Regions from separate parts of the Kitasatospora sp. NPDC041988 genome, predicted to be linked through region 2. Evidence: predicted binding sites of a transcription regulator. Region 2 holds the regulator's gene; each other region holds the start of a gene.
The links. The regulator HspR, encoded in region 2, represses chaperone genes until heat shock. The targets are predictions, from matches to a motif close to TTGAGNNNNNNNNNCTCAA.

Region 1 (6,432 bases), on a different contig from region 2:
GACGCCAATCTCGCCATCGCGTTGGACGCCCTGCTGGCCGAGCAGAGCGTCACCCGGGCCGCCGCCCGCCTGCACACCTCGCCCGCCGCCATGAGCCGCACGCTCGCCCGCCTGCGCCGCACCCTGCAGGATCCGCTGCTGGTCCGGGCCGGGCAGACCATGGTCCCCACCCCGCGGGCCCAGGCCCTGCGCGAGGAAGCCGCGGCCGTGGTGCAGCGCCTCGGAGCCCTGCTCAGCCCCGATACCGGCGTCGACCCCGCCACCCTGCGCAGCACCTTCACCCTCCAGACCGCCGACCTGGTCGGCGCGGCACTGGCCCCCGGACTGCTGCGCCTGGCCGAGCAGGAGGCACCGGGGGTCTCGTTCCGGCTCCGGGCCGAGGAGTTGGAGGCGGGCCCAGCCCTGCGCGACGGCCGGATCGACCTGGAGGTCGGGTCCATCGACCACGTGGACCCCGAAACCAGGGTCGAGGAACTGGTCAGCCTCCGCATGATGGCGGCCGTCCGGCCCGGCCATCCGCTGGCCGAAGGGCCCCTGACCCCGGCCCGGCTCGCCGCCGCCCAACACGTCGCGGTCAGCCGCCGCGGCCGGTTCACCGGCCCCCTCGACACCGCCCTGGCCGAGCAGAACCTTCATCGGCGGGTCGGCATCGTCCTCCCCAGCCACCTGGCCGCCATGACCCTCGCCGCTCGCAGCGACATCGTCTGCCTCGTACCCGCGGCACTCCCCGGCGCCGCCCCCTCACCCCTCACCGGCGACGCCATCGCCCTCGGACTACACCTCCTGGACATCCCCGTGGCGCTGCCGCCCGTGACCGTCGGCATGGCCTGGCACCCCCGCCATGCGGCCGACAGAGCCCACCACTGGCTCCGCAACGCCATCCGCCGCACCCTCCGCACACCCGGGAGCCCGACCACATGACCTGACCGAGACACCGAGGCGCCGGGACGGCCGAACCGGCTCAGCCGCCCGGGCCCTTGGGCTTCTCGTCGTCCACGATCTCGGCGTCGACGACCTCCTCCTCGCCGCCCGGCGCGCCCCCGGAGCCGTCCGCCTGGCCGCCCGTGGTGCCGTCCGCGGGCTGGGCGCCGGAGCCGGACGAGGCCTGGGAGTAGATGGCCGTGCCGATCTTCTGCGCCACGACGGCAGCCCGCTCCATCGAGATCCGGACGGCGGCGGCGTCCTCGCCCTTGAGCTTCTCCTTGAGGTCGGCGAGCGCCGCCTCCACCTCGGCCTTGACGTCGCCGGGGACCTTCTCGGGATTGTCGGCGAGGAGCCGCTCGGTCGAGTAGACGAGCTGCTCGGCCTGGTTGCGGGTCTCCGCGGCCTCCTTGCGCTGCCGGTCCTCCTCGGCATGCTGCTCGGCGTCGCGCATCATCCGCTGGATGTCGTCCTTCGGCAGCGAGGAGCCGCCGGTGACGGTCATCTTCTGCTCGCGGCCGGTGCCGAGATCCTTCGCGGCGACGTGCATGATGCCGTTGGCGTCGATGTCGAAGGTGACCTCGATCTGCGGCAGCCCCCGGGGCGCGGGCGGCAGGCCGGTGAGTTCGAACATGCCGAGCCGCTTGTTGTACGAGGCGATCTCACGCTCGCCCTGGAAGACCTGGATCTGCACGGACGGCTGGTTGTCCTCGGCCGTGGTGAAGATCTCCGAGCGCTTGGTCGGAATGGTCGTGTTGCGCTCGATCAGCCTGGTCATGATGCCGCCCTTGGTCTCGATGCCCAGGGACAGCGGGGTGACGTCGAGCAGCAGGACGTCCTTGACCTCGCCCTTCAGCACACCGGCCTGGAGCGAAGCACCGACGGCCACCACCTCGTCCGGGTTGACGCCCTTGTGCGGGTCCTTCCCGGTGAGCGACCTGACCAGCCCGGTGACGGCCGGCATCCGGGTCGAACCGCCGACCAGGATGACGTGGTCGATGTCGGCCACCTGGATCCCGGCGTCCTGCACCGCCTGGTGGAACGGGCCCTTGCACCGCTCCAGCAGGTCGGCGGTGAGCTGCTCGAACTGGGCGCGGGTGAGCTTCTCCTCCAGGTGCAGCGGACCGTCCGCGGAGGCGCTGACGTAGGGCAGGTTGATGCTGGTCTCGCTCGCCGAGGAGAGCTCGATCTTGGCCTTCTCGGCCGCCTCGCGCAGCCGCTGCGCGGCCATCTTGTCCTTGGCGAGATCGATCCCGTAGCCGTTCTTGAACTGCTGTACCAGGTGGTCCACGACCTTCTGGTCCCAGTCGTCGCCGCCGAGCCGGGTGTCGCCGTTGGTGGACTTCACCTCGACGACCCCGTCGCCGATCTCCAGCAGTGAGACGTCGAAGGTGCCGCCGCCGAGGTCGAAGACCAGGATCGTCTGGTCGTTCTCCTTGTCCAGCCCGTACGCGAGCGCCGCCGCGGTCGGCTCGTTGACGATGCGCAGCACCTTCAGGCCGGCGATCTCGCCCGCCTCCTTGGTCGCGGTGCGCTGGGAGTCGTTGAAGTACGCCGGCACGGTGACGACGGCGTCGGTCACGTCCTCGCCCAGGTAGGCCTCGGCGTCGCGCTTCAGCTTCTGCAGCACGCGGGCGGAGATCTCCTGCGCGGTGTAGCGCCGGCCGTCCACGTCACCGGCCTCGGGGAAGCGCCACTGCGCGTCGCCGACGTGCCGCTTCACCGAACGGGCGGTGCGGTCCACGTTGGTCACCGCCTGGCGCTTGGCCACCTCGCCGACCAGCACCTCGCCGCCCTTGGCGAACGCCACCACCGACGGCGTGGTACGGGCGCCCTCCGCGTTGGGGACGACGGTGGGTTCGCCGCCCTCCAGGACACAGACGACGGAGTTGGTGGTGCCCAGATCGATCCCGACCGAACGAACCATCACCGGCCTCCTTCCGCAGACGCCCCGCCGGGCCGCGGGACTTGAGTCGGACCGAGTCAATTGTCACTCCGCCGGGGCGTGCGCGTCGTCCTCGCCGGGCAGGCACCTCGTGCACTGCGTGCGCAGTAGTGGCGACACCCGTACGGAGTAGCCGGGGTCTACGTACGGAGTAGCCAGGGCCTAGGTACGGAGTAGCCGGGGTCTACGGAGGGCGACGGAAGGTCACCTCCCGGCGGCCCGGGCGGGCGGCGCGGGGGCGGGGCGGGACGGCCGAAGGGCCCGCGGATCACCCGGGCGGGCGGTGACGACAGGCCGGGGCCGGGCGGGCGAAGTAGCGTGATGTGCCTGGCCCGACCGTTTTGCCCGGTCTGCCCAGAGATGCACCTTTCCCAGAGATACATGTCCGTTGAAGTGTTCATCCTGCTGCCGGAGGAGGCCCGATGGGCGTTCCAGCCGCTCGCATCGTCTTCGACGAGAGCGACCGTTCAGCCGTCGCGGACGCGGTGACGGAGATCCTCGCCACCGGCGCGCTGACGCTCGGCCCCTGGACCGAGCGGTTCGAGCAGGCCTTCGCGGCCGAGCACGGCGCCTCGCACGCGGTCGCCGTCGCCAGCGGCACGGCGGCGCTGGAGATCGTCCTGCGCACCGTCGACGTCCGCGACCGTGACGTGGTCGTCCCGGCCGTCACCTTCTACGCGACCGCCGGCGCCATCGTGCACGCGGGCGGGCGGCCGGTCATCGCCGACGTCGACCCGGCCACCTTCGCGCTCAGCCCCGCGACGCTGGAGGCGGCGCTCACCCCGGACACCGCCGCCGTGGTGCTGGTGCACATCGGCGGGCTGATCACCCCCGACGTGGACGCCCTGCGCGCGATCTGCGACCGGCGGGGCATCCCCCTGGTGGAGGACGCCGCGCACGCCCACGGCAGCAGCTACGACGGGCGCCCCGCCGGGTCGTTCGGCCTGGCCGGCGCGTTCTCGTTCTACCCGACCAAGGTCACCACCAGCGGCGAGGGTGGCATGATCCTCACCGAGTCGGCCGAGCTGCGCGACGAGGCCCGGATCCACCGCGACCAGGGCAAGGGCTCGTTCACCACCAACCACCACGTCCGGCTCGGCGCCTCCTGGCGGATGAGCGAGCTGAACGCCGCCGTCGGCACGGTGCACCTGCGGCGGCTCAAGGAGTTCGTCGAGACCAGACGCCGGGTCGCCCAGCGGTACGACGCGGCGCTCGCCGGCCTCGACGGCCTGCGGTCGATGGCCGAGCCGGCCGGTTCGCGCAGCAACTACTACAAGTACGTGGCGCTGCTGCCGGCCGGCGTCGACCGCGCCGCGTTCAAGCGCGCGGTGGCCGAGGAGCACGGCGTCCGGCTCTCCGGTGAGGTGTACGACCTGCCGTTGCACCTGCAGCCGGTGCTGGCCCCCTACCGACGGGAGCCGCTGCCGGTCGCCGAGGACCTCTGCCGCCGGCAGATCTGCCTGCCGGTGCATTCCGACATGACCGAGGACGAGACCGACCAGGTGATCGCGGCGGTCACGGCCGTCCACCGGCGGCTCGCGGGATGACCCCCTGCCGGGAGCATCCCGCCGTCCGGAGAGCCCGGAGAGCCCCGACCCAGCGAGCCGGAGAAGGAGAGAGAACGTGCGCGTAGCCGTCACCGGGGGGTGCGGATTCATCGGCTCACACGTCGTGGACCGGCTGCTGTCCGCCGGGCACGAGGTGCTCGCGGTGGACACCACCGACAAGTACCTCAACCCCGGTGCCGAGCACGCCCGGATCGACATCCTGGACCTGCCCGCGCTCACCGCCGCCCTGGACGGCAGCGAGGTGGTCTTCCACCTCGCCGCGATGGCCGACGTCGAACGCGTCGCCGCCGACCCGGTCCGCGCCGTGCGCGTCAACATCGACGGCACCGAGGCCGTCCTGGAAGCGGCCCGGCTCAGCGGCCTCAGCCGCACCGTGCTGGCCAGCACCGTCTGGGTCTACGGTGCCGCGCTCGCCGAGGCCGGGATGGACAGCGGGGAGCAGGAGCTGGACGAGCACGTGCCGATCGAGCTGGAGCACAGCGGGCACCTGTACGTCGCCACCAAGCTCGCCGCCGAGATGCTGGTGCACAGCTACCGGGAGCTGTACGGGCGGCACTTCACCATCCTGCGCTACGGCATCCCGTACGGGCCGCGGATGCGCGACGAGCTCGTGGTCGCCCGGTTCGTGCAGGCGGCACTGGCCGGCCGGCCGATCACCATCGCGGGCGACGGCCGGCAGAGCCGCAACTTCGTCTACGTCGAGGACCTCGCCGACGCCCACGTCCGGGCCCTCTCCCCCACGGCCGAGGACCAGACCTTCGCACTGGAGGGCTCGACCGCGATCTCGGTGCGGGACATCGCCGACACCGTCGACCGGCTGCTCGGGCCGGTCAGCATCGAGCACATCGAGGCGCGGGCCGCCGACTACTCCGGGCGCCGCATCTCGGCCGCGCAGGCCAAGCGGCTGCTGGGGTGGTCGCCACGGACCAACTTCACGGACGGGGTGCGGCGGTACGCCGACTGGTACCGGGACGAGGCCGCGCCGGCCCCCGCGCCCAAGCCCGCGCCGGGCACGTCCTGAGGCCGCGCCCGGTGCCGCACGCGCTGCTGGTCTCCGGCTCGCTCGGACAGGGCCACGACGTGATGGCCCAGGCCTGCGCGGACTCGCTGCACGACCGCGGGTGGACCACCACCACCGTGGACGCGATGGCCCTGCTCGGCCAACGGGCGGGCGCAGCCGGGGAGCTGGTCTTCCGCCGGCTGCTCGACCTGCCCGGGGTCTACGACGCCTTCCACTTCTCCGCGCTGCGGCCCGGCGCCCGGATCGCGCTGCTCGCCGACGCGGCGGCCCGGACCCGGCTGGTGCCGGCCCTGCGGGAGCTGATCGGGGAGCAGCGGCCGGAACTGGTGGTGTCGGTGTTCGCCACCGCGACCTCGGCGGTGAACCGGCTGGGCCGGGACCACGGCGGGCCCGGCTTCCGCCACCTCGTCCTCTGCACCGACGTCACCCCCCACCGGCTCTGGGTGCAGGACGGCACCGACCTCTTCCTGGTCACCTCCGAGGCCGCCGCCTGCGCGGTGCGGCGCTACCGGCCGGACGCGGCGGTCGCCGTACTGCCCGCGCCGCTGCGCGAGCCGTTCTACCACCCGCCGGGGCGGGCACAGGCGCGGGCCGAGTGCGGTGTGCCGCCGGACGCACGGTGCGTGCTGCTGATGTCCGGGTCCTGGGGGCTCGGCCCGCTCGCCCGGACGGCAGCCTCGCTGGCGGACACCGGGCCGCACGTGCTCGCCGTGGCCGGCCGCAACCGCGAGCTGGAGCGCCGGCTCCGGCACGCCGCCGGGCACCGGCCCAACCTGCACCCGTTCGGGTACACCGACCGGATCCCGGCGCTGATGGCCGCCGCCGACCTGGTGGTGACCAGCTCCGGCGACACCTGCAGCGAGGCGCGGGCGCTCGGCCGCCGGCTGCTCCTGCTGGACGTCGTCCAGGGCCACGGCCGCGACAACCTCCAGCACGAACTGGAGCTGGGCCACGCCGACGTGACCTCCGCCCGCCCC
Region 2 (6,432 bases):
GACCTCGGCACCGGCAAGGAGCAGAAGATGACCGTCACCGGTGGCTCCGCGCTGCCGAAGGACGACATCGAGCGCATGATGCGCGAGGCCGAGCAGTACGCGGAGGAGGACCACAAGCGCCGCGAGTCGGTCGAGACCCGCAACCAGGCCGAGCAGCTCGTCTACTCGACCGAGAAGTTCATCGCCGACAACGCCGAGAAGCTCCCGGCCGACGTCAAGACCGAGGTCGAGGCCGCCATCGGCGAGCTCAAGGAGGCCCTGAAGGGCGAGGACATCGCGGCCATCCGCGACGCCTCCGAGAAGGTCTCCACCACCGCCCAGAAGCTCGGCCAGGCGCTGTACGCCAACGCCGACGCCGCCGGTGCCGCCCCGGCCGGTGACGCCGCCGGCGCCAAGGACGACGACGTCGTCGACGCCGAGATCGTGGACGACGAGAAGCCCAAGGGCGGTGCGGCATGACGGAGAAGCCGCAGGGTGCTGAGCCCGGCGACGACTCCGCCGCCGAGGAGGCCGTGATCAAGGCCGCCGAGGAGGCCGCCGCAGCCGGTGACAGCACCGAGGGCGCGGGCGACGCGGCCGCGGCCAAGCGCGAGCTGGCCGAGCGGACGGCGGACCTCCAGCGCCTCCAGGCCGAGTACCAGAACTACCGCAAGCGGGTCGAGCGCGACCGTCTGACGGTCCGCGAGATCGCCGTCTCCAACATCCTGGAGTCGCTGATCCCGGTCCTGGACGACATCGGCCGGGCCCGCGAGCACGGCGAGGTGACGGGCGGCTTCAAGTCCGTCGCCGAGTCCCTGGAGACGGTCGTGGCCAAGCTGGGCCTCCAGCAGTTCGGCAAGGAGGGCGAGCCCTTCGACCCGACCATGCACGAGGCGCTGATGCACAGCTACTCCTCGGACGTCACCGAGGACACCTGTGTCCAGATCCTCCAGCCCGGCTACCGGATCGGCGAGCGGATCATCCGCCCGGCGATGGTGGCGGTCGCGGAGCCCCAGCCGGGCACCCAGACCACCGCCGCGCCCGACGCCGACAAGGCCGCGGACGCCGACAAGGCCGACGGTGGCTCGGAGAGCTGACAACCTGTGCGCTGCGGAGTCGTACGTCGTCCAGTACGACGGCCGGCTCCGCAGCGCCGTCTCCGTTGACAGCACCCTGTCCCTGTCTCTTGACAGCACATTGACTATGGATCGTGGGAGGTGGCGGCAGCCATGAGCGAGCGCAGCGAGCGAATCAATCGGGGGCGCGCGTTCCGCGAAGCGGCTGCCGAGCGAAGCGAGGTGGGCGCATGAGCGAGCGCAGCGAGCGAATCAATCGGGGGCGCGCGTTCCGCGAAGCGGCATCCGAGCGAAGCGAGGTTGGCGCATGAGCGGCAAGGACTACGTGGAGAAGGACTACTACAAGGTCCTCGGCGTGCCCAAGGACGCCTCCGCCACCGAGATCAAGAAGACGTACCGCAAGCTGGCGCGCGAGTTCCACCCCGATGCGAACAAGGGTGACAGCAAGGCCGAGGAGCGCTTCAAGGACATCTCCGAGGCCTATGACGTCCTGTCGGACGAGAAGCGCCGCAAGGAGTACGACGAGGCGCGCACCCTCTTCGCCAACGGCGGCTTCCGCTCCGGCGGCCCCGGCGGCGGCAACTACAGCTTCGACTTCGGCGACCTCTTCAGCGGCAGCCAGGGCGGCGGCGCCGGCGGCGGCGGCGGGATCGGCGACGTCTTCGGCGGCCTCTTCAACCGCGGCGGCCGCCAGCCCCAGCCCCGGCGGGGTGCCGATGTCGAGACCGAGGTGACGCTCTCCTTCGAGGAGGCCGTCGACGGCGCGACCGTCCCGCTCCGGATGACCAGCCAGGCCCCCTGCCGCACCTGCAGCGGGACCGGCGCCAAGGCCGGCACCACTCCCCGGGTCTGTCCCACCTGCGTCGGCGCCGGCACCGTCAGCCGCGGCCAGGGCGCCTTCGCCCTCTCCGAGCCCTGCCGGGACTGCCGCGGCCGAGGCATGATCGTCGACGACCCGTGCCCGGACTGCCACGGCAGCGGCCGGGCCAGTTCCGCCCGCACCATGCAGGTCCGGATCCCGGCCGGCGTCCAGGACGCCCAGCGCATCCGTCTCAAGGGCAAGGGCGCCCAGGGCGAGCGCGGCGGCCAGTCCGGCGACCTCTACGTCACCGTGCACGTCGACCCCCACGCCGTCTTCGGGCGCAAGGCCGACAACCTCACCGTGACCGTGCCCGTCACCTTCCCCGAAGCCGCGTTGGGCGGCACCATCGAGGTGCCGACGCTCAACGGCCCTTCGGTGAAGCTCAAGCTGCCCCCCGGCAGCGCCAACGGCCTCACCCTGCGGGCCCGCGGCAAGGGCGCCACCCGCAAGGACGGCACCCGCGGCGACCTTCTGGTCACCGTGGAGGTCGTGGTGCCCCAGCACGTCACCGGCGACGCGCTGACGGCCCTGGAGCAGTACCGCGAGGCCACCGCCTCCGACGACCCACGAGCCGCCCTGTTCAAGGCGGCGAAGGGAGCGTGACGACCAGATGACCCCCGACAGCAGCCCCCTCGGTCCGCTGGGCCCCGGCGGCCCGATCGGTCCCGGTGTGGGCGAAGGCCTCCCCGGCGGCGCCCCGCGCGCCCGCCGCTCCGCCCCGCCCCCGCAGTACGTCCTGACCGAGGACACCCCGGTGTACGTGATCTCGGTCGCCGCCGAGCTCTCGGGCCTGCACCCGCAGACGCTGCGCCAGTACGACCGCCTCGGTCTGGTCTGCCCCGACCGCACCGCCGGCCGCGGCCGCCGCTACTCCGCCCGCGACATCCAGCAGCTGCGCGAGGTCCAGCGCCTCTCGCAGGACGAGGGCATCAACCTGGCCGGCATCAAGCGGATCATCGAGCTGGAGAACCAGGTCACCGCCCTCCAGTCGCGCATCGCCGAACTCGCCGACTCGCTCGAAGGCGCCGCGACCACCCTCCAGCAGCGCGAGGCCACCATCCACGCCTCCTACCGCCGCGACCTGGTGCCCTACCAGCCGCCGACGCAGTCGAGCGCCCTGGTGGTGTGGCGGCCCAAGCGCTGACCAGCCTCTTCGGCCACTGCCGCCGGTTCCCTCTGGTCGGGGGGGTGCCGGCGGCTTGGTGTTGGTGAGAGAGTGCAGACTTGAGCGCTCTACCGTCATCCAGGTCCGCGAATCTCCACGCCGGACATCCTGCTCAGCCTAAGATCAACTCCGCAGCAAGGCACCGACTCTCTGACAGTATTGGCCGGCCTACGACAAGGAGACGAGGATGAACGGCCGCGAGCAACCAGGCTTCATGCCGGATGGGTCGCGCGCCCTGTCAGCAGACGCCCGGGCACTGTATCTGGCCACTCTCCGGGAGAACGGTCGACTGGTCCGAAAGGACGACGATCCGCAGGAAGCCGTCGCGTTCGACGAACTGATTGCCCTGGGCCTTCTGGTGCCCGATATCGACGAGCCCGGAGTATTTGCCGCCGTCGACCCCGCCCAGCTTTCCACCAGTTTGAGCTTCGCCTGGCAGCGCCAGGCGCTGGATTTGCTGTCCCGCGCCGTTTCACTCCCCGCCGACCTCAGCGATCTCGCGGAAGCCTTCCATTCCCGAGGACAGGAAGGCGGACAGGTCGAATATGTACACGGGAAGGCGTTGATAAATCAGCGGCTCCAGCAGGCCCAGGCGGGCGGCCCGGAGGAAGCGCTCGCCATGCAGCCTGGCGGACCGCGTCCGCCCGGGGTCCTGGCCGCCGGTCTGGAGGACGACCTCGCAAAGCTACGCCGGGGCGCGAGCATGCGCACGATTTACCATGCCAGCACTCGCTACCATCAACCCACACGTGACTATGTCGCCACCCTGGCCACTGCGGGATGGCAATTCAGGACCCTCGACGAGCCCTACACCAGACTGATCATCATCGACCGCCGAATAGCGGTCATCCCGGTGGCCGACGACATGAGCCTGGCCGCGTTCATCCACGATCAGTCCGTGATCAAATACCTGGTGGAAGAAGTATTCGAGCGCAACTGGGGCCGTGCCCTGGAGTTCGACGGCGAACGGACGGTCCCACAGGAAGTCGTTTCGCGGCTCCGGCAGACGATCATCGAGCTGCTGCTGTCCGGGACGAATCATCGCGTGATTGCCCGCCGGCTCGGCATAAGCGAGCGGACGCTGGCCCGCCATATCGCCGAAATGCGCGACGACTACAACGTCGACTCGCTTTTTCAACTGGGCTACGTCCTGGGGCGAGCGTCCCACGAGCCTGGCGAGCAGCCGTAAAGGGAAGCGGTGCGCGCCGGACCGGCTAGGTCCAATGCGTATCGGAGGCGACAACGGTGACCGTGGCACTCGCCTGCTCGCCGTCGACATACTCGCCCCCCGCCACGGTGGCCGTGATGGCGAGCAGCGCCACCGCACCCACGACGAGAGGAAGAACGACCTTTCGGACGTACCGGTGCATGCGAGACATACGCCCGCCCCTTCCCTCAGACCCGTTATCAAACAAACGGCCAGCAGTAGAACGACTGAACACATGTTGCCGCATAGCGCCGGACTATGTCACGCCGCTGCACTCCCGCAGTGCGTCATCTCTCTGCCAGGCATCCAGATGCCACCTCGCAAACCTGGACGTCGCCACTGCGCCCGATGGACGATCAGTTCGCTCTCGATGGTCCGTCCAAGTTCACCACACTTGCCGATGTACCTTCAATTTCCCACTCAACTAACCACCATGTCCCATCAGTTTGGGCACCCCTGGTCCAACGTATCCGCCGACGCTTACTCCCCCGGTCGGCCTTCTCCCGGAGTCGACAATGACCGAGCCCTACCTGCGTCACCACGACAGCCAGGCCCCTGAGGGCCGGCGTGCACGAGTCTTCCTGGCCGCGCCGTTGATGCGACTGACCGGGCCGGCGGACAGTGTGGTGACCCTGGCCAGCCGGACGCGGCTGACGACGCTTCGCACCACGCTCCTGCGAAGCGGCGCCGCCGTGTACAGCGCGCACCACAGCGATGCCTGGACCGTCGCCGGCCGGGCCCCCGAGCCGCGGGTCCCCTCGGATTTCCGGGCCCTGCAGTCCGCCGACCTGGTCTTCGCGTACGTCGGCGCACCGCTGTCCGCCGGGGTGAGCCTGGAGCTGGGGTGGGCGTCGGCGCTGCGGAAGCCGATCGTCCTGCTGGTGGACGAAGCGATCACGCACAACCCGCTGATCGCCACCATCGAGCAGGTCGCCCCCGTGCTGCCGCTGGTCTTCGACGACACCTGGTCGCAGGAGGCCCTCCACCACACCGTGGAGACCGCCCTGGACTGGGCCGGCATGGCGCTCTCCCTGCGCGAGGGCTTCTGGACCGCCCCCGGCGAGCAGTTCACCGTTCCCCGCCAGCAGCCCCCGGCCGTCGGCCCGACCGGCTACTGGCCGAGCAACGCCGCCACCGGCTGACCTCCACTCGCGGCCCGGCAGCTCACGCACCGGACTCCCCCGTCCGGGCTCCGCGCATCTGCCAGCCGAGCTGGAACAGGGTCTCGGCGTCGTACAGCTCCCGCAGCCGCGCGATGTGACCGGCCACCGTGCGCTCGCTCAGGCCGAGGCGGCTCGCGATCGTCCGCTGGGTCAGGCCCTGCGCGAGGAGTCGGCCGACCTGCTCGTGGACCAGCTGCTCCGTGCCGCCCCCGGCCAGTGCCGCCCAGTTCACACCTTCCGCCTGCTGCCAGTGCTGCTCGAAGACGTCCACCAGGAAGGACACCGTCGCCGGGTCCTCCACGAAGGCGGCACTGCTGTTGTCCGGCGCGGCCGGGATCACGGCGACGGTGCGGTCGAAGATCAGCATTCGCTTGAACGGCACGGCCAGCACCCGGATCGCGCCACCGAGCCGGGTGGTCTCGACCGCGTACTCCACGGTCGGGCCGTCCGACCGGGCAGCCGGTTCGTAGAGGGTCCGCATGGTGCCACCGCGTTCGAGGTAGCGGCGGGCCCGGTCGAGCGAGTCGGGCAGCAGTTCGGCCGGCCGGGCCCCGCCGGGCTGTGCGGTCAGCCCCTCCGTCCGGTACGCCTGGGCCAGTTGCTCGATCTCGTGCCGGATCTGCGCCATGTCCGCGAGGTACCTGACCCCTGCCGGCCCGTCATTGCGCCGGGGCGCGGCGTCATAGGCCTGGGTGAGGTCGTCCATCAGCCCGGGCAGCTGCTCCGCCTCCAGCAGGAGCCGCGCGCTCATCAGCCGGATGTCCACCCCGATCCGGTCGGTGACCGAGCGCGGATCCACGGCGCTGTACGAGGCGTCCATCAGCAGCGGCACCAGCAGCCCGACTTCGACCAACCGTTCCAGCGCGGCGGCGTCCGCCTGGCCGACCTCGGCGGCCCGGATGCGGCCGCCCTCGCGGAGGATGGCGCGGTACAGCTCGCGGGCAGCGGCGTCCGGCAGGGCCGCGGTCAGCAGGTCCGAC
Region 3 (6,432 bases), on a different contig from region 2:
TGGGGCCGAAGCCAGTGGAGCTTGCCGAGCTGTTGGGGGTTTCTTGGGACTGTGGCGACACGGCGGCAACCGCCCTCTTCCGCTTCCTTTTGGGATGTTTGGACAGCGGGGATTAAGGCTACGCCCCTGACCAGTGATCGCGCAGTCCCCAGGGCTCAGGCGTCGCCCAGATCACAGTCCTGACCTGCAGTTTGGCTGAAAATGTGCGTTAGAAAGCCGGTTGGGATGGGAAGCGATCATGCCCGATCGACCCCCATATCAGGGTAAAACCGGACATAATCGCTTCCCAAGATCCGTATACGTCTGTGTCGGTTCTGTGACATGAAGGTCCGGACCACGCTCAGCGCGGGCCGGGCAGCCGTACCTCGATCCGGCAGCCCCGGGCGGCCTCGGCCACCTCGATCCGCCCGCCGTGCAGGTCCACCGCCCAGCGGGCGATGGCCAGCCCCAGGCCGGTGCCGCCGTCGGAGCCGGGCCCCTGCGCGGTGGCGGTGCCACTGCGGCTGAACCGCTCGAAGACCCGGCTGCGGTCGGCCGGCGGGATGCCGGGCCCCTCGTCCTCGACCTCCAGCAGGAGCCCGCCGGGCCCCTCCCCGGGCCGGGCGCGGACCGTGACGGTGCCGCCGGGCGGGGAGTGCTTGCAGGCGTTGTCGACCAGGTTGGCGACCACCTGGTGGAGCCGCTCCGGGTCCGCCACGCCGGTCAGCCCGGCCGGGCTGACCTCCAGGGCCAGCCGGACGTCCCCGCGCCGGGAGAACGCCCCGCCGGCCGTCGCGCCGTCCACGGTGACCCCGCGCAGCACGCCGTCCAGGAACTCGCGCACCTCGAAGGAGCGGGCGTCCAGGTCGACCACGCCGTCGTCGATCTTGGAGAGGTCGAGCAGGTGGGTGACCAGCCGGCCGAGCCGTTCGGTCTGCTCCAGTGCGGCACCCAGGGTCGCCGGGTTCGGCTGGACCACGCCGTCGACCACGTTCTCCAGCACGGCGCGCAGTGCGGCGATGGGCGTGCGCAGCTCGTGCGAGACATTGGCGACCAGCTCGCGGCGGTGCCGGTCGGCGGCCTCCAGATCGGCCGCCATGTGGTTGAAGGTGGCCGCGAGCTCGCCGATCTCGTCGCGCGAGTTCACCTCGACCCGGCGGCTGTAGTCGCCGGAGGTCATCGCGCGGGCGGCGGCGGTCATGTCGCGCAGCGGGGCGGTCAGCCCGTGCGCGAGGAACTGCATGAAGAGCAGTGACGCGATCATCGAGAAGATCATGATGATCCGGATCTGCGTCTCGGAACGGATCGCCACGACCACCATGCCGGTGGCCAGGAAGACCGAGACGATCACCAGGAGCGCGAGCTTGCCCTTGATCGAGCGGACCGGGTCGAGCGGCCGGATGTCGGCCCAGACCCGATGGGCGGCGCGGGCGGCCAGTGTGGGCCGCCGGGTGCCGTCGGTGTCCCCGTTGCGTTGCTGTGGAAAGGTCATTGGTCCCCTGTGATCCCCCGCGTGCTGTGATCCGTCAGGTGGCCCGCACGGCGGTTCGGGACACGGGCCCCCCGGAGGCCCGTCGCCCGAGGCGCCGCTACGAGAGCGGGGCTTCCAGCGCGTAGCCGACGCCGTGGACGGTACGGATCCAGCTGGCGCCGATCTTCCGGCGCAGTGCCTTGACGTGGCTGTCGACGGTGCGGGTGCCGGACGCGTCCGTCCAGTCCCACACCTCGGCCAGCAGCTGCTCGCGGGTGAGGACCGCGCGCGGCTGGGCGGCCAGGCAGGCGAGCAGGTCGAACTCGGTCGGCGTCAGGTGGACGTCGCCCGAGGCCAGCCGGACCCGGCGCTGCACGTGGTCGATCTCCAGCTCGCCGAAGCGCAGCGAGCCGAGAGCCGGTGTGCGGGCCGCCTGCTGGGCGCGCTCGACGCGGCGCAGCAGCACGTTGACCCGGGCCGCCAGCTCGCGCATGGAGAAGGGCTTGGTCATGTAGTCGTCGGCACCGACGCCGAGGCCGACCAGGAGGTCCGTCTCGTCGTCGCGCGCGGTCAGCATCAGGACCGGTACCGGGCGTTGGGCCTGGATCCGGCGGCACACCTCTAGGCCGTCGAACCCGGGCAGCATGATGTCGAGCACGACCAGGTCGGGCTGCCAGGTGTGGAACCCGTCGACGGCACCGGGGCCGTCGTGGGCCACGGCGACCTTGAAGCCCTCCGCGCCCAGCCGGGCCGCGATCGACTCGGCGATCGTGGGCTCGTCCTCCACCACCAGCACTCTGCGCTGGCTGCTCACCGTGCCGCCGCTGTTCTGGTTGTCCTGCTGAATTTCTGTCACGGTCACGCCACCGCCCCCAGGGCTGCGGGCCGGCCACCTGTGGGGATGGCGGGGCTCCGCTCGTAGTCTTGTTCCGTCGTGGACTGTGCCGGGTCCGCCGTCCCGTCGAACGTGCGGGGACGGGAGGGCAGGTGTGGACTGCCCACCGTTTCCGCACACTTCGCAGCGTACGGACCGCGGGTGGTTTCCGGCAGGTGGGCCGGACATTTCCGGCCCGTGAGGCGGCTGTCGGGCCGCCATCGGACCCACTCGGGAGTGGGCACGGGCCGATACCTTACCCGGCGATTTTTCACTGTGTGACGGTACGTATGCACACTTGTTGACGCCAAGCCGCCGGTCAGAGCCGCTACTCGTGCGTAAACAGAGGGAAGGTCTGGACCAAGGCCGGCCATCCGGCCATCCGGCCGTCCACCGGTATTCACGGGGTTTTCCCAGCGGACTCCCAGAACCGCGACGTACCGTGGTCACGACAAGATTCACGGGGGTGGGATTTCCGGCGCGCGCCGGTACGTTGGGCATCTGACGGGGCCGGTTGCTGCAGGTCGGAGCGGAGGCGGCATGGCGGGGCTGCGGGAGGGCGCCGGGCAGACCGGACCGCCCTACGGGATGCTGCGGTACGGGCTGCGGGCCGGGGTCGCCGGCTGGCTGCTGGCCCGGGTGCCGACGCCCCGGCGCAACCCCTTCGCGCTCGGCTACCTCGCGGTGGTCGGTGCCACCACCACCTTCGCCAAGCTCGCCGACCCGGACCTGGTGCTGCGCCTCCAGGAGGCGTCCAGCTCGGACGGGCACAACCTGTTGCACCACCCGCTGCGCGCGTTGCTGTTCAGCGGCTTCTGGGTGGCCGGGACGATCTGGATGCCCTACCTCTGGGCGTTCGCCTTCACCGTCGCGCCGCTGGAGCGGCGGGTCGGGTCGGGCCGGGCGGCGGCCGTCTTCGCGATCGGTCACATCACCGCCACGCTGCTCTCCCAGTCGGTGGTGATCGGCGCCGTGGCCACCGGGCGGCTGGAGTCCGCGGCGCTGGACAACCTGGACATCGGCGTCAGCTACGGCGTGCTGGCCAGCCTCGGCGCGCTGGCCGGGCTGCTGAAGCCGCGCGGGCGGCTGCTGGCGCTCGGCGCGGCGGGCCTGCTGGTCGCCGACCAGATCGCCGGCGACCGGGACTTGGTGACCGGGATCGGCCACCCGGCGGCGCTGCTGGCCGGGGTGGCGCTCTGGCGCTGGCTGCGAGGCACCCCCGGCCGCCGCTCGCGCCGACCCGAGCCGGCCGGGGCGGCCCCGGCGTCCGCCCCGCCGTCCCGCGGGGCCGCGCTGCTCGACCGGATGTGACGTCTCCCGGGCGTTTTTGACAGGCCCGCCCGAGGCTCTCCCCCTTCTCCCGCGGGCGCCTTTGTTCGCTCATGGCGAACAGGGGGCCGGGAACATCCGGCGCTCGCAAAACCTTAGTCAGGTCAACTCAACTTGACTGACTGGGGAGAGATCATGGCATCGACGTCCACACCGCTCACCCTGCCCGTGCTGCCGCTCGACGACGAGGTCGTGCTCCCGGGCATGGTCGTCCCGTTGGACCTCAAGGACACCGAGGTGCGGGCCGCGGTCGAGGCCGCGCGCGCCGCGGCCGCCGGTACCGGCAAGCCCCAGGTCCTCCTGGTCCCGCGGGTGGACGGCTCGTACGCGGCGGTCGGCACGCTCGCCACCGTCGAGCAGGTCGGCCGGCTGGCCGACGGCGATCCGGCGGCGCTGGTGCGCGCCGTGCGCCGGGTCCGGATCGGCGTCGGCACCACCGGGCCCGGCGCCGCCCTCTGGGTGGAGACCACGCCGTTCCGGGAGTCCTCGGTCGGCACCCCGGTGGCCGGGCGCGCCGCCGAGCTGGTCAAGGAGTACAAGTCGCTCTCCACCCAGTGGCTGCGCAGGCGCGGCGCCTGGCAGATCGTCGACCGGGTGGCCCAGATCGAGGGCGTCGGCGAGCTGGCCGACAACATCGGCTACGCGTCCTTCGCCACCGCCGAGCAGAAGCTCAAGGTGCTGCTGGAGGCCGACCAGGTGGCCCGCCTGGAGTACGCGCTCACGCTGCTGCGCGACCACCTCGCCGAGGAGGAGGTCAACGACACCATCCGCAAGGACGTCGAGGAGGGCGTGGCCAAGCAGCAGAAGGAGTTCCTGCTCAGGCGCCAGCTGGAGGCCGTCCGCAAGGAGCTGGCCGAGCTGAACGGCGACCCGGCCGACGAGGAGGGCGACTACCGGGCCCGGGTCGAGGCGGCCGACCTGCCCGAGAAGGTCCGCGAGGCGGCCCTCAAGGAGGTCGACAAGCTGGAGCGGGCGTCCGACCAGTCGCCCGAGGGCTCCTGGATCCGGACGTGGCTGGACACCGTCCTGGAGCTGCCCTGGAACGAGCGGACCGAGGACGCCTACGACATCGCCGGCGCCCGCGCCGTACTGGACGCCGACCACTCCGGCCTGGCCGACGTCAAGGACCGCATCGTCGAGTACCTCGCCGTGCGCAAGCGCCGGGCCGACCAGGGGCTCGGCCTGGTGGGGGGCCGGCGCGGAGGCGCGGTGCTGGCGCTGGTCGGCCCGCCCGGCGTCGGCAAGACCTCGCTCGGCGAATCGGTGGCCCGCGCGATGGGCCGCAAGTTCGTCCGGGTGGCGCTCGGCGGCGTCCGGGACGAGGCGGAGATCCGCGGCCACCGGCGCACCTACGTCGGCGCGCTCCCCGGCCGGCTCGTCCGGGCTGTCAAGGAGGCCGGCTCGATGAACCCGGTCGTCCTGCTGGACGAGATCGACAAGGTCGGCTCCGACTACCGGGGCGACCCGGCGGCCGCCCTGCTGGAGGTGCTGGACCCGGCCCAGAACCACACCTTCCGCGACCACTACCTGGAGGTCGAGCTGGACCTCTCCGACGTGGTCTTCCTCGCCACCGCCAACGTGCTGGAGGCCATCCCCGAGCCGCTGCTCGACCGGATGGAGCTGGTCCGCCTGGACGGCTACACCGAGGACGAGAAGGTCGTCATCGCCCGCGACCACCTGTTCCCGCGCCAGCTGGAGAAGGCCGGCCTGAAGGGCGAGGAGGTCGCGGTCGACGAGGAGGCGCTGCGCCGGCTGGCCGGCGAGTACACCCGTGAGGCGGGCGTCCGGAACCTGGAGCGCTCGATCGCGCGAGTGCTGCGCAAGGTCGCCGCGCAGAGCGAGCTGGGCGAGCGGGAGCTGCCCGCCGCGATCGGCGCCGACGACCTGCGCGCCCTGATCGGCCGGCCGCACCACGTCCCCGAGGCGGCCCAGGAGCCGGCCGAGCGGCGCACCGCCGTCCCCGGCGTGGCGACGGGCCTCGCGGTGACGGGCGCCGGCGGCGACGTCCTCTACATCGAGGCCTCGCTCGCCGACGCCGAGACCGGCGGCACCGGGCTCACCCTCACCGGGCAGCTGGGCGACGTGATGAAGGAGTCCGCGCACATCGCGCTCTCCTTCCTCCGCTCGCGCGGTGCCGAGCTGGAGCTGCCGGTCACCTCGCTGCGGGACCGCGGCGTGCACCTGCACGTCCCCGCCGGGGCCGTCCCCAAGGACGGGCCGAGCGCCGGCATCACCATGACGACCGCGCTGGCCTCGCTGCTCTCCGGCCGCAAGGTGCGCACCGACGTGGCGATGACGGGTGAGGTGTCGCTGACCGGGCGGGTGCTGCCGATCGGCGGGGTGAAGCAGAAGCTCCTCGCCGCCGACCGGGCCGGCGTCACCACGGTGATCATCCCCAAGCGGAACGAGGCCGACCTGGACGACGTCCCGGCCGAGGTGCTGGAGCGGCTCACCGTCCACCCGGTCGCGGACGTCCGGGAGGTGCTGAAGCTGGCCCTGGAGCCGGCCGAGGTGCTGGTCGCCGCCTGACGGGCGGCCGGCTGACGGGGTGTGGGATTCTGCGGGCCCCACGCCCCGTCAGGGCTTGTGCGACCACCTCGGTGCTGGACCCCCATTCACTACGCGGAGATCGGCCCGCGCACCGGCGCCGTGGTGCGCACCGAGTACACCGGGGCCGGCTTCCTCTGCGACATGCTCCGGATGGTCGGCTCGATCGCCCCCGGCGGCGTGGTCTACCAAAGGACCACCACCGGGGTGCTGCGGATCACCGCTGACGAGT

Region 1: a site for HspR is predicted at 2,890-2,908, ahead of dnaK (molecular chaperone DnaK). Genes of this name have one in related genera too.
Region 3: a site for HspR is predicted at 3,748-3,766, ahead of lon (endopeptidase La). Genes of this name have one in related genera too.

Annotation. Positions count from the first base shown of each region.
Region 1 covers NZ_JBVJCO010000003.1:151,541-157,972, forward strand. Annotated here, with positions in the region: gene ACZ6NC_RS05385 (LysR family transcriptional regulator) at 1-921, shown strand, start outside; gene dnaK (molecular chaperone DnaK) at 962-2,848, opposite strand; gene ACZ6NC_RS05395 (DegT/DnrJ/EryC1/StrS family aminotransferase) at 3,289-4,413, shown strand; gene ACZ6NC_RS05400 (NAD-dependent epimerase/dehydratase family protein) at 4,490-5,455, shown strand; gene ACZ6NC_RS05405 (MGDG synthase family glycosyltransferase) at 5,467-6,432, shown strand, end outside.
Region 2 covers NZ_JBVJCO010000050.1:19,414-25,845, forward strand. Annotated here, with positions in the region: gene dnaK (molecular chaperone DnaK) at 1-459, shown strand, start outside; gene grpE (nucleotide exchange factor GrpE) at 456-1,076, shown strand; gene dnaJ (molecular chaperone DnaJ) at 1,363-2,520, shown strand; gene ACZ6NC_RS34515 (heat shock protein transcriptional repressor HspR) at 2,528-3,061, shown strand; gene ACZ6NC_RS34520 (helix-turn-helix transcriptional regulator) at 3,270-4,271, shown strand; gene ACZ6NC_RS34525 (hypothetical protein) at 4,805-5,431, shown strand; gene ACZ6NC_RS34530 (LuxR C-terminal-related transcriptional regulator) at 5,454-6,432, opposite strand, start outside.
Region 3 covers NZ_JBVJCO010000017.1:70,773-77,204, forward strand. Annotated here, with positions in the region: gene ACZ6NC_RS18855 (multifunctional oxoglutarate decarboxylase/oxoglutarate dehydrogenase thiamine pyrophosphate-binding subunit/dihydrolipoyllysine-residue succinyltransferase subunit) at 1-61, opposite strand, end outside; gene ACZ6NC_RS18860 (sensor histidine kinase) at 341-1,471, opposite strand; gene ACZ6NC_RS18865 (response regulator transcription factor) at 1,569-2,306, opposite strand; gene ACZ6NC_RS18870 (rhomboid-like protein) at 2,865-3,635, shown strand; gene lon (endopeptidase La) at 3,789-6,182, shown strand; gene ACZ6NC_RS18880 (hypothetical protein) at 6,240-6,432, shown strand, end outside.